2 regions of the Lysinibacillus sp. FSL P4-0201 genome follow, and region 1 is predicted to be linked to the other one. Evidence: riboswitches for the same ligand, from Rfam matches in the RefSeq annotation. Region 1 holds a riboswitch; the other holds the start of a gene.

Region 1 (6,323 bases):
ACCGATATTAGCTTTGTCTTTGTGTCGGTCTATATTTTTATTCCATTTATGATTTTACCGATCTTCAATTCTTTAGATCGTTTAAACCCAACGCTCATTTATGCAGCACGGGATTTGGGTGCTTCGGCTTTTACAACCTTCCGTCGTGTTGTTTTACCATTGACAATGGATGGCGTTAAATCGGGTATTCAAGTTGTCTTTATCCCTGCCCTATCCCTGTTCATGATTACTCGCTTAATTGCAGGGAACCGTGTCATTACTCTAGGCACAGCGATTGAACAGCAATTCCTTGTGACGCAAAACTGGGGTATGGGTTCCACTATTGCTGTATTCTTAATTTTATTCATGGTGATTATCATGCTAATTACGGGACAAAAGGATAAAGGAGGTCGCGTACGATGAACAAACTATCTGCTTCAGCCAAAGTCTATTTAACAATTGTTTTTATCGTTCTCTATGCTCCAATTTTCTATTTAATCTTTTACTCGTTTAATAGTGGCGGCTCCATGAATAATTTTGAATCCTTTACTTTGGAGCATTATCAAGCTGTTTTTGAAGATTCGCGTCTTCTTGTTATATTAATAAATACGGTCATCGTGGCATTACTTTCTGCTCTCATTTCTACTATTATTGGTACGCTAGGAGCAATTGGAATTGTGACGGTTAAGGATTCTAAAATGCGTAATACTTTATTATCCTTAAACAATGTCTTAATCGTCAGCCCAGACGTAATTATCGGGGCTAGCTTCTTAATTTTATTTACAATGGTAGGCATTAAACTGGGCTTTGCATCTGTTTTACTAGCCCATGTTGCATTTAGTGTACCGATTGTTGTATTAATGGTTTTACCAAAGCTACTAGAAATGAATAACTCATTAATCGATGCAGCATTAGATTTAGGGGCAACGAAAAAGGACGTTATGATGCGTGTCATTCTTCCTTATATTCAGCCAGGTATTTTTGCAGGCTTCTTCCTTGCCCTTACGTATTCATTAGATGATTTTGCCGTGACATTCTTTGTAACAGGTAATGGCTTTAGTACTTTATCCGTAGAAATTTATTCAATGGCCCGCGCAGGAATTTCTCTAACGGTGAATGCAATTTCTGGATTAGTATTCTTTGTTACGGTTTTAGTTGTTGTTGGTTATTATTTCATGACAAGTCGTACGAGTAAAAGAATGGAGGGGCATCGATGAAGTCACTAATTCAAGCTACCATCGCCATCCTTGTCGTTTCAGCCCTTTTATTCTATGCGGCTGATGCCTTAAGTGCGGGAGGCGGTAAAAGTGGAAAAGACACGTTAACCATCTTTAACTGGGGAGAATATATTGATCCTGATTTGTTAAAAGAATTTGAAAAAGAAACAGGCATTCATGTCATCTATGAAACATTCGATTCCAATGAAGCTATGATGACAAAGATTCAGCAAGGCGGAACAGCTTACGATATTGCTGTCCCTTCTGAATATATGATTGAGAAGATGAAGGAAGAAAAATTATTAATTCCTTTAGATAAAACGAAAATCCCTAATTTAAAAAATATTGATCCTTACTTTTTAGATTTACCATTCGATGCTAACAATAAATATTCTGTCCCTTATTTTTGGGGAACAGTAGGTATTGTCTACAATCCAAGCCTTGTTGGAGACTTAGACTTCTCCTCTTGGGACGATTTATGGGACCCTTCTTTAAAGCGAAAAGTCTTTTTAGTAGATGGTGCGCGTGAAGTCATTGGGATGGGCTTAAACAGTCTTGGCTATTCTCTGAATTCACTAGATGATCAGGAACTTCGTGAAGCTACTGACAAATTAATTACACTTGCACCAAATGTTAAAGCGATCATTGGAGATGAAATCACACCGTTAATGATCAATAATGAGGCAACTGTTGCCCTTACATGGTCTGGCCAAGCAGCTGATATGATGTATGAAAATGAAGAGTTAGACTTTGCTGTACCTGAGGAAGGCTCAAACTTATGGTTTGATAATATGGTCATCCCAAAAACATCAAAAAATATTGATGGTGCCCACGCCTTTATTAACTTCATGCTAAGTGCTGAATCAGGTGCTCAAAATGCTGATTTTGTAGGCTATTCTACTCCTAATATTGCCGCTATGGACTTAATGGACGAAGAAGTTGTTTCTGACGAACGCTACTATCCTTCTGAAGAACAACGCGATACATTAGAGGTCTACAAAAATTTAGGACCTGATTATTTAGGGAAATACAACGAATTATTTTTAGAATTTAAAATGAGTATCAGATAATTAAACTAGCGAATTGGTTTTCACACCAATTCGCTAGTTTTTTTCTCTGCTTATCTAACTGTTTATTAAACTAAGAACATTTTCAATCGACTATTTGCATTATTATATTTATAAAATATTTTATCTAAATTTTAATAGATTCTCACATTAGTGTATTTTTGATAGTCCATAACTTCTAACGCTCAACATCGCTACAATTTATAGCCATGCTTTATGCCATTACAGACAGACTCTCCAAATTTTTAATTCTCCCTTTATAAGAGAAGTCCCTCAATTGTTGTTGCTTTACTAATTTATCCTTCCATAGCTTCTTTTCCCTCAACTTTTATGACTAAAATGTATTATTTCATCATGCATAGGTGCGTGGATAAAAACTTTTGTGGAAAACCATTCTAAATATAGAACCAGTACTATAATCTTAACTATTAGCCAAGCAATAATTCTTTATGATAGACTGTACTATATTTGATTACAAAAAGGGGGTTCATTCGATGACCCAGCAGAAGTCCAATAAGGCGGCTTTGTATATTTTAATGTTTAATATGTTTATCGCAATGGGGAGTATTGGCATTATTATTCCTGTCATGCCAGAGTATTTAAAAATATTTGGTGCAGCAGGACAAGTTCTAGGTATGCTAATCGCAACGTTCGCCTTAGCTCAATTCGTATTTTCTCCTATTGCTGGGAATCTTTCAGATCAGTACGGACGAAAAAATTTAATTATTTTCGGTCTTATCGTAACAGGTCTTGCACAAATCGGATTTGGCCTTGCTACAGATGTATGGATGCTCTTTTTAGCACGATTTTTAGGTGGTCTAGGTTCCGCATTTGTTGCACCTCCTATTATGGCTTTTGTCGCTGACGTCACAACCTATGAAGAACGTGGGAAAGGTATGGGGATGTTGGGTGCCGCTATGTCTCTTGGCTTTATGATTGGACCTGGTATTGGTGGCTTTTTAGCAAAGGTAAGCTTACATTTCCCATTTTTCACAGCTGGAGCTGCAGCCATTGTAGCATCTATTTTATCTTACTTTTTATTACCTTCTACCAAACCAAACACTGCTCAACAGAAACAAAAGCAAGACAATCTGGCGAAGCAAATGGCTCGTTCCATACATATGCCTTATTTTGTTATGCTCATAATTATGCTGGTGTTCTCGTTTGGAATTGCAAATTTCCAAACGACATTGTCATTATTTGTGACAGAAAAGTTTAATTACACACCTGTAGATATAGCGATTATATTAGTTGTTGGTGGTGCTTTTGGAGTAGTAGTACAAATGTTTATTATTACACCACTGTTCAATCGTTATGGTGAAATGAAAGTAGTACTAGTAAATTTATTTATTGCATCCGTTGCTATTTTCTTAATATTATTTGTTTCTGGCTTTGCCCTTATTTTAGTTGTAGCAACAATTTTCTCTACAGCAACGACATTAATTCGTCCAGCTGTTAATACACTCATCTCAAAGCTTGCAGAGAAAGAGCAGGGATTTGCTGCGGGCTTGAATAATGCCTATATGAGCCTCGGAAATATGATTGGACCCGCTTTGGCAGGTTTATTATTTGACTGGAATATGAATAGCCCATATATTTTCGGTTCTATCATATTATTAGCATGTTTCTTCCTAGCGCTCATCTGGACAGTGAAAAAAGCACCTCATTTAATGCATCCCGATACAAAATAGTCTGAAAAATCATTGACTATTTTTTGCAGTATGTTACATTATTGTTGATTCACAAAATTGAATGATTTTAACCACTAGGGGAGTCTTTAAAAGGCTGAGACGTATATGGTAATATACGGACCCTTTGAACCTGATCTAGTTCACACTAGCGGAGGGAAGTGGCGCTACTTGCTGTTGTCACTATACACACAAGGCCGCTTCCTATTGTTTAAAGGGGGTGGCCTTTTTATTTTTCCTCACGAACTTTACCAAATAGGAGTGAACTTTATGTCAATTCGTAAATTAACAGTCATGGCTTTATTAGTAGCCGTTGCTGTTGCAGGCTCTACTTTCGTATCCATCCCAACAGGAATCGCACGTGCTTACCCCGTTCAGCATGCTATTAATGTGATAGGAGCCATTATACTTGGACCCGTACCAACAGTTATAGTTGCCTTTGTCACTGCCATCATTCGTATCCTTACTGGAACAGGCTCTCTACTAGCTATCCCTGGTAGTATCATCGGTGCGTTCTGTGCTGCCCTTGCCTATAAATATAGCAATAAAATGTGGTTAGCTGGTATCGGAGAAGTTATCGGAACGGGCATTCTGGCTTCACTTATTGCCGTCCCTTATGCAAAATTATTCATGGGAACATCTGTAGCAGTATTCTTCTTCCTACCAGCCTTTTTAACATCAAGTACGATCGGTGCTATTTTAGGTGTAATGGTTGCGAGTAGCTTGCGTAAAACAGAGCTAGTAAAGAGGTTTAATTCTTCTCTTTATTGAGAGAAATTGAATTATGAGCATTCATTGAGCTGGGGTAGTCCAATTTGGATCGCTTTTCTTCTCTTTATGAGCAAAGAGCCTACTTTTTAGATAATTCTTACCCTCTTTACAAAGGGGATAACTCTTTATTTCAGGGAATATAAAAAGCAGTGCAAAACTATTCGAGTTTGCACTGCTTCCTCTATATTTAAGATCGTTTTTTCATGCCTTTTAACAACTGTGCTACATTCGTGTCTTCTGGTATAGTTTTTTCCTCAACCAGCGGCTCTTTTTTCTTCGCATTCGTTAGGAAATTCCAACCAAAACGTCTTATGGTAATATCAATAAAGAAAAGAAGTATACTCGCTAAGAGTAGCCATGTGACAATATTTTGCCGATCTGCTCCTTTTGTCGTAAAGTCACGGAAGACATCTTGTGGTTCCTTTAAAACAGTGCCTCCTGTTCGTTGAGTTAACTCTTCTATCAGTTGGTTATTTACAGGGAGTAGTTCGTATTCAGCACTATAAGGAACACTTAGCCCTGCCTGATAAATGGCCTGCTTTTCATCTGCTATACGGAAGAAAATTAATCCAGGTTCAGCTTGTACTACAGCTCGAACTTGAGATGCGGAAATGGTTTCAAGTTGTGTTTCTAGCTCCTCCCCTGCTTCATTTACCGCTACAATATCTAAAAATGCGGCTTCATTTGTAGGGTCTGTAATCATAAAGGAACCATCTGCTTCCAATCTTACATCATAGGCTACATCATTGTAGCTTGGTAGCATTTGAGAAATAAGTGTTTGCCAAAATGCTCCCCAATTCTGCCATCTTGCCCAATCTCCAGTCCATTTACCCGTTGAATCAGATGTAAAGGCAAATGTTTTACCAAGACCATATTGCCACTGCGCTAACACAGGATCTTCTTTCTCGCTTTCTGCTACAACAGTAGCCCCCTGTTTTGCCGTTGTCCCAATATATGCATTCATTTGTGGGACACCATTAGCAAACAGTGAGTTCCATCCTGCTGCATTATAAATTGCCGGATAGAATGGATTGTCCTCAATATAGGTGCGGGAAATCATAGCTGTTTCTCGAGATAAAATAGAAGGAATGGTTTGCTCATCTATCACATCATAGAAACGTCCACTGCCCATGTCACTAAGCGCTTCTAATAAGTTCGCATCGGCATCTTGTCCAATCGCTACTGTCGATAAGGTTATACCCTCTTCTTTCCCTTCACCAATTAAATCCTCATAGTTCCCTGCCTGTGACTGCCCATCTGTTAAGAGGATAATATGCTTACGTTGGAGCTTTAAATCAGCAAGGTTCTCGTAGGCTTTAGCTAATGAACTATAGATTTCTGTTCCCCCACCAGGTGTTACTGATAAAATAGTATCCACAGCCTCTTCTTTACTGTTAAGAGGCCCTGTCTCTATAATCTCCCAAGGACGATCATCAAAGGCGATGAATCCTAATGTATCCTCGTCTCGCAACATCTCAACAGAACGTGCCGCTGCTTCCTTAGCAAGCTCAAGCTTCGAGCCTTGCATACTGCCAGAACGGTCAAGTACAATCACTAATCCTAAGGAAGGTAATTGCTCCTTGCCCTTAATTTCCATTTCC
Region 2 (6,323 bases), 1.6 Mb from region 1:
GGGCGTCCTCATATACTGCGTGTAACACAATCGGCTTGTCCAGCTCCTTCGCCAATACAACAAAACGCTCTAATAGCGCCACATAGGGACGTTCATCAATCGCTTGCTCTTGTTTTAAATAATAAGGTAGACCCACCTCACCAATAGCAACCATATCATTCTGATGCGAACGAATCCAATCAAATAAAGCTGTCTCATCATTTGGACTTAGTAAAGGCTGTTCAGGATGAAAGCCAAAAGCAGCCTTTACTTGCTGATAGCTATTCGATAAACGCAACGTTCTTTCACAAGAGGAAAGTTGCATACTAACCGCGATTACAGCTTTCACTTCTTCTAATAAGGAAGGAATTTCCTCATCGGTGTACTGATCCAAATGAATATGCGCATCAATCAACATACATATCACCCTTTTCCTCCTGTAAATACATAAACAATTGTTGCTTTAACGCTGTGAATGCTGCAGAATGTCGAATTTCCTCTTTCCGAGGTCTTTCAAACGGCACGATGATTTCCTTTTTAACGGTAGCAGGACGTTTGGTTAAAACAAGTATGCGATCTGCTAAAAAGAGAGCTTCCTCAATACTATGTGTAACAAATAGAATGGATTTGCGGTACTCCTCCCAGATAGATAAAAGCCATGCTTGCATTTCCAGTCGAGTAAATTCATCCAACGCAGAAAATGGTTCGTCTAAGCATAAAATCGGCTTATCACTGACCATTGCTCGAATAAAGGACACACGCTGCTGCATGCCTCCAGACAGTTCGTTCGGGTAGGCATGGATAAAAGAGGCAAGACCAACCTTTTCTAACCATTCCTTGGCACGTTCAACATTTGATTTATGTTGTAATTCCTCTACAAGCGTGACATTTTCTACTATTGTACGCCAGGGTAATAGACATGGCTGCTGTGGCATATAGCCAATCGTTCCTTTTTTTTGTTGGATATCCTCTCCATTCAATAAAATGGCTCCTTGATCAATTGGCGAAACACCACCAATTAATTGAAAAAGTGTACTTTTACCACTGCCTGAAGGACCCACGATGGCCACAAACTCTCCATCCTTGACGTCAAAAGAAAGTTGATCAAGGACTTTGAGCGCATCGAAGGATTTAGCGATGTTTTGAATGCTGAGCATGATAGCCTCTTCCCTTCACCATGAATTTTTCAATTAAACGAATACCACTAAACAATAGTAAGCTCAAGAGAACAATCGCAAAAATTGCCACAAATACGCGATCCGTACGGAAGGAGGACTGGGCTAGGGTCATGTAAACACCAATACCCCTTTTTGCACCAAGCCACTCCGCAATCACAGCCCCCATCACACTATATGTAGCCGCAATTTTAATGCCTGAAAAAATAGCAGGATAGGCATAAGGCCATTCCAGCTTCCAAAAGGTTTGTGCCCTTGTAGCACCAACCATGGCAAAATAATGCTTTAATTCTGGAGCTGTTTGTCTAAATCCATCCATCGCTGCAATGACAATCGGGAAAAAGCACACAAGACAGATAATGATAAGCTTCGGTAATAAGCCAAAGCCAAACCAAATAATAAGGAGCGGTGCCAAGACTAGAATAGGAACATTCTGCGACATAATAAGAATTGGATAAAACAGTTCTCGAATAAATGTAAATCGATGCAACACTATTGCCACCGTTAGCCCACAAGCGATGCCAATGGCCAATCCTAGTAGAGCTAATTGTACCGTAGCGAATGCATGTGGTAGAAAGGTTTGATACGACTGGATGGCTTCCGACAAAATACTACTTGGTGCGGGTACTAACCAATGAGGAACTTCAGCAAACCGCACGATTAGTTCCCATATGAACAAGAGGAAGGCGATAAAAATTATCGTCCTTCCCTTCTGTAATGCACGTTTCATTACTGATATTTCTCCGTTAATGTATCCATCGTAATACCTGTTGGCTGATATAAAATTTTCACTTGTGTAATGACATTAATGGCACCAAGTTCGATCATCTTCTCATTCATTTTTTCAATGATTTGGAGCAATGTTGAAAGCTCACCCTCCATCGTTGTTTCCAATGGATGTACCTCATATTTCACCCCAGAAGCATCGATCACCGCAATTGCTGCATCGACATATGGTATAACATCTTCATATTTCTCTGTCTTCGGAATGATTTGTACACTGATTAATGAATTTGCCATCTTATTTGGCCTCCTTTTTAGGTAAGAAATCATTAGTAAAGGCTTTTTTCGCATCAAATTCGCCCTCTAGTACTTGATTGCTAGACATCCATTTCGCGTAATTTTCCCACACAGAAAGCTTTTGCTCTCCCCATTGCTTGGCATCATCCTGATATTTATCAGCCAGCCATTCCTGACTTTTATGCACTAATGCTTTATCTAAATCAGGTGCCGCTTCGATTAAAATATCAGCCGCTTCACTTGGGTTTTCAATTGCGTATTCATAGCCCTTCGATGCAGCTGCCACAAAGGCTTTGACTACATCCGGGTTGTCCTGTATCATTTTTTCATTTGTAGCTAAAACTGGCGTATAATAATCCAATTGATCACTATAATCTGTAAGATATAGCATATTAATCTTTTCCCCACGCAGCTCAGCCTCAATCCCAGTCCATGCATAATAAATCCAAGCAAAATCTATATCTTTTTCCATCATTGTGAAGAAATCTAAATCCCCTGCATTGACGATATCTAGCTTATTAATATCTGCCTTTTCTTTTTGCATGAGTGATTGTAAAACGGCTTGCTCTAATGGTGCGCCCCAACCACCATAGGTTTTACCTTCAAAATCCTTTGGCGATGTAATGCCCTTTGAAGCAATAGAAGCAAAGCCAGATGTATTATGCTGTATAATTGCTGCGATGGAGACCAGCGGCACATCCTGTACTCGTGCCTGTGTTATGCCTTCCTGATAGCTCACGCCAAAATCCGCCTTTCCAGAAGCAACAAGCTGATCTGCGCCCGCCTCACCAGGCATAATAATATCAACATCTAAACCCTGTTCCTCAAAATAACCGAGTTTTTTGGCAACATATAGTCCTGTATGATTTGTATTCGGCGTCCAATCCAGTACCACAGACACCTTTTTCAGCTTGTCTGCAGCCTGCTTGTCATCCTTGTCACTACAGCCTACTAATGTCAATAGTGCTGCCAATAAAATAAAAAACCATTTTTTCATGCGAAAGCCTCCCAGTTTGTAATATGAAAGTGTTCATGAATGAATGTTGTCACCAGAAGAAAGCGTATACAATGTTGGCAAGCTGTTGCTTGAAAACATAAAAAAACGCCTAGGATTCCTCCCAGACGTATTGCAATCAATCTTCAAAACTTTGCTTTTTGAATAGATGTTCCCTACGCTGGTACGAGCCAAATCAGGTTCAAAGGGTCAGCGTCTACCGGACACAATCTCAGCTAGCAATTACTAGCCCCCCTACATTCTTTCGCTATGAACTTTTCGATGATTATTATACCCATAGTTTCACTTAAATGACAAGGTGCTATTTTTGAATAGAGCTTAAAGCCCAGCGCTCCTAAGAGGCTGGGCATGCTTTTAGCTTGGTTTCTGTTCTTTTTTGGCTGTTACAACATGAGAAATTGCTCCATCTGTTGCAATATCCACTTTAAATGAACCATTGGAATGGCGATCCGCACGAGACAATGCTTGTACGTCAATCATCTCTTGAACACCTTTTTCAGTTTCAATCACAACCTGCTCCTCGTCTGTTGCTTGAACAACTGCCACAATTCGGTGAGGGTTTGCTTTTAACTCTGTTAATACTTTTAGTCCACGTTTTGCACGACTCGCTACTTCAACTTCAGCGACATTCATTTTCTTTACGGCCCCACGCTGTGTCACAATTACTACATAGTGGGTAACATCAGGCTGTAACACATTGACTCCAACTAAGGCTTCTCCATCTTTTAGTGTGATCCCTTTCACACCGCCTGTTTTCACACCTGTAACTGGTAACTCCTCCATAGGGAAACGAATCGCATAGGCTGTATCCGTTGTGAGCATCAGCTCCACGTCATCTGTTACAAATGATGCATAGATCATCGCATCACCAGCCTTGACGTTCATCGTTTTAATTGGCTTTGAATAACGTGTTACCGCATAGTCTGCGAGTGGTGAGCGCTTAATTTGGCCATCTTTTGTGGCTGTGAAGACATACGTATTTGGCTGTTCAAATGTTTCGAAGCCATAAACCGCAATAATGGATTCATCTTCCCCTGTTGGCACAATACTTGAAATATGCTGGCCGAGATCCTTCCAGCGTATATCAGGCAGCTCATGAACAGGCTGATAAATATAATTGCCTCGATTTGTGAACAGCAATAGATGGTGCTGTGTATTTAAGTTTGCTTCATACAATAAATAATCTGAATCCTTCATGGCAAAATCTTGCCCGTTTGAAGCGGCATGAGAACGTGTGGATGTACGTTTAATATAACCATCCTTCGTTACTGTTACGACAACCTCTTCACTTGGCACAAGGACATCCAATGTAATTTTAATTTCTTCAATTTCTTGCTCAATCTTCGAGCGACGAGGCTCTGTAAAGCGTTTCTTAATATCTAGCAACTCTTGTTTAATAACACGCACAAGCTTAGCCTCACTTTGCAGAATCCCCTCTAGCTTCGCAATTAACTTATTTAACTCGTCCTGTTCCTGACGTAGCTCTGTAATATCCGTATTCGTTAAACGGTATAATTGCAGGCTTACAATGGCCTCTGCCTGTACCTCTGTAAAATCAAACTTCGCTTGTAAATTAAGCTTCGCATCCTTCTTATCATTAGAAGAACGGATCGTCGCAATGACTTCATCTAAAATGGAAAGGGCTTTAATTAATCCATCTACAATATGGGAACGATCCTTTGCCTTTTGTAAATCATAAATGGAACGGTTTGTTACCACTTCTTTTTGATGGGCAATATACGCATCTAGCAATAATGGCAATGTCATCATCGTTGGACGACGATTATGAATGGCAATCATATTAAAATTATAAGCTACCTGTAAATCCGTTGTTTTAAACAAGTACTGTAAAATTCCTTGTCCTGGTACATCCTTTTTCAGCTCAATTACGACACGTAAGCCTGTACGGTCTGATTCATCTCGAATTTCTGCAATGCCTTCTAGTCGTTTATCTACACGTTGCTCATCAATTTTTTTCACAAGATTCGCTTTATTTACATCATATGGTAACTCAGTGATAACAATTTGCTCTTTACCACCCTTGATTGGTTCAACAACTGCTTGTGCACGGACGATGATTTTACCACGACCTGTTTCATATGCCTTTTTAATGCCATCAACACCTTGAATGATTCCACCCGTTGGGAAATCAGGTCCTTTAATCACCGTCATCAATTCATCTACAGTAGCATTAGGCTTGTCTAAGCGCATCAACACAGCATCCAGTACTTCATCTAAGGCATGTGGCGGAATATCTGTCGCATAACCAGCGGAAATTCCTGTAGAGCCATTGACTAAAAGGTTAGGAAAACGTGCTGGTAATACAGTTGGCTCCATATCCTGATCATCAAAGTTTGGCACAAATTCGACCGTTTTCTTGCCAATATCTCGTAGCATTTCAGCGGCAATAGCTGATAGTCTCGCCTCTGTATAACGCATTGCAGCTGGAGGATCGCCATCTACCGAGCCATTGTTCCCGTGCATCTCAATAAGCATATGACGTGCCTTCCAGTCCTGACTCATCCGTACCATCGCTTCATACACAGAGCTATCGCCGTGTGGATGATAGTTACCAATTACATTACCCACTGTTTTTGCGGATTTACGGAACGGCTTATCATGTGTGTTGCCTTCCGTAAACATCGCATATAAAATACGGCGCTGTACTGGTTTAAGACCGTCACGTGCATCAGGCAACGCGCGGTCTTGAATAATATATTTACTATAGCGACCAAAACGGTCACCCATTACTTCTTCTAACGGTAAATCTTGAAACTTTTCTGTACTACTCATGCTTGGTCCTCCTCTTGTTGGATGAATTCATTCTCTAAAATGTTAGAATCATCCTCCATACCGAAGTCTACATTGGCTTCGATCCATTTACGACGTGGTTCCACCTTATCACCCATTAACGTCGTGACACGTCTCTCCGCTCGTGCACCATCCTCGATTGTGACACGAATCAATGTCCGTGTTTCAGGGTTCATTGTTGTGTCCCATAGTTGGTCTGCATTCATCTCACCAAGACCTTTATAGCGCTGTAATATGTAACCCTTTCCAACCTTCTTGATAGCCTTTTGTAAATCACTTTCTGTCCAAGCATATTCAATGACTTCTTTTTTCCCTGTACCTCT

The links. A riboswitch is a leader RNA that binds a small molecule or an ion and turns the genes downstream of it on or off. The one in region 1 is predicted to bind thiamine pyrophosphate.
Region 2: linked by a shared signal. The riboswitch ahead of MKY76_RS12365 (ABC transporter substrate-binding protein) and the one ahead of thiW (energy coupling factor transporter S component ThiW) in region 1 are both predicted to bind thiamine pyrophosphate.

The regions. Positions count from the first base shown of each region.
Region 1 is NZ_CP151995.1:901,648-907,970, reverse strand. Features, by position in the region: gene MKY76_RS04285 (ABC transporter permease) at 1-402, shown strand, start outside; gene MKY76_RS04280 (ABC transporter permease) at 399-1,196, shown strand; gene MKY76_RS04275 (ABC transporter substrate-binding protein) at 1,193-2,266, shown strand; gene MKY76_RS04270 (MFS transporter) at 2,758-3,954, shown strand; TPP riboswitch at 4,021-4,128, shown strand; gene thiW (energy coupling factor transporter S component ThiW) at 4,222-4,722, shown strand; gene MKY76_RS04260 (VWA domain-containing protein) at 4,910-6,323, opposite strand, start outside.
Region 2 is NZ_CP151995.1:2,472,404-2,478,726, forward strand. Features, by position in the region: gene MKY76_RS12345 (TatD family hydrolase) at 1-397, opposite strand, end outside; gene MKY76_RS12350 (ABC transporter ATP-binding protein) at 387-1,136, opposite strand; gene MKY76_RS12355 (ABC transporter permease) at 1,111-1,884, opposite strand; gene MKY76_RS12360 (thiamine-binding protein) at 1,884-2,174, opposite strand; gene MKY76_RS12365 (ABC transporter substrate-binding protein) at 2,176-3,171, opposite strand; TPP riboswitch at 3,325-3,435, opposite strand; gene parC (DNA topoisomerase IV subunit A) at 3,544-5,982, opposite strand; gene parE (DNA topoisomerase IV subunit B) at 5,979-6,323, opposite strand, start outside.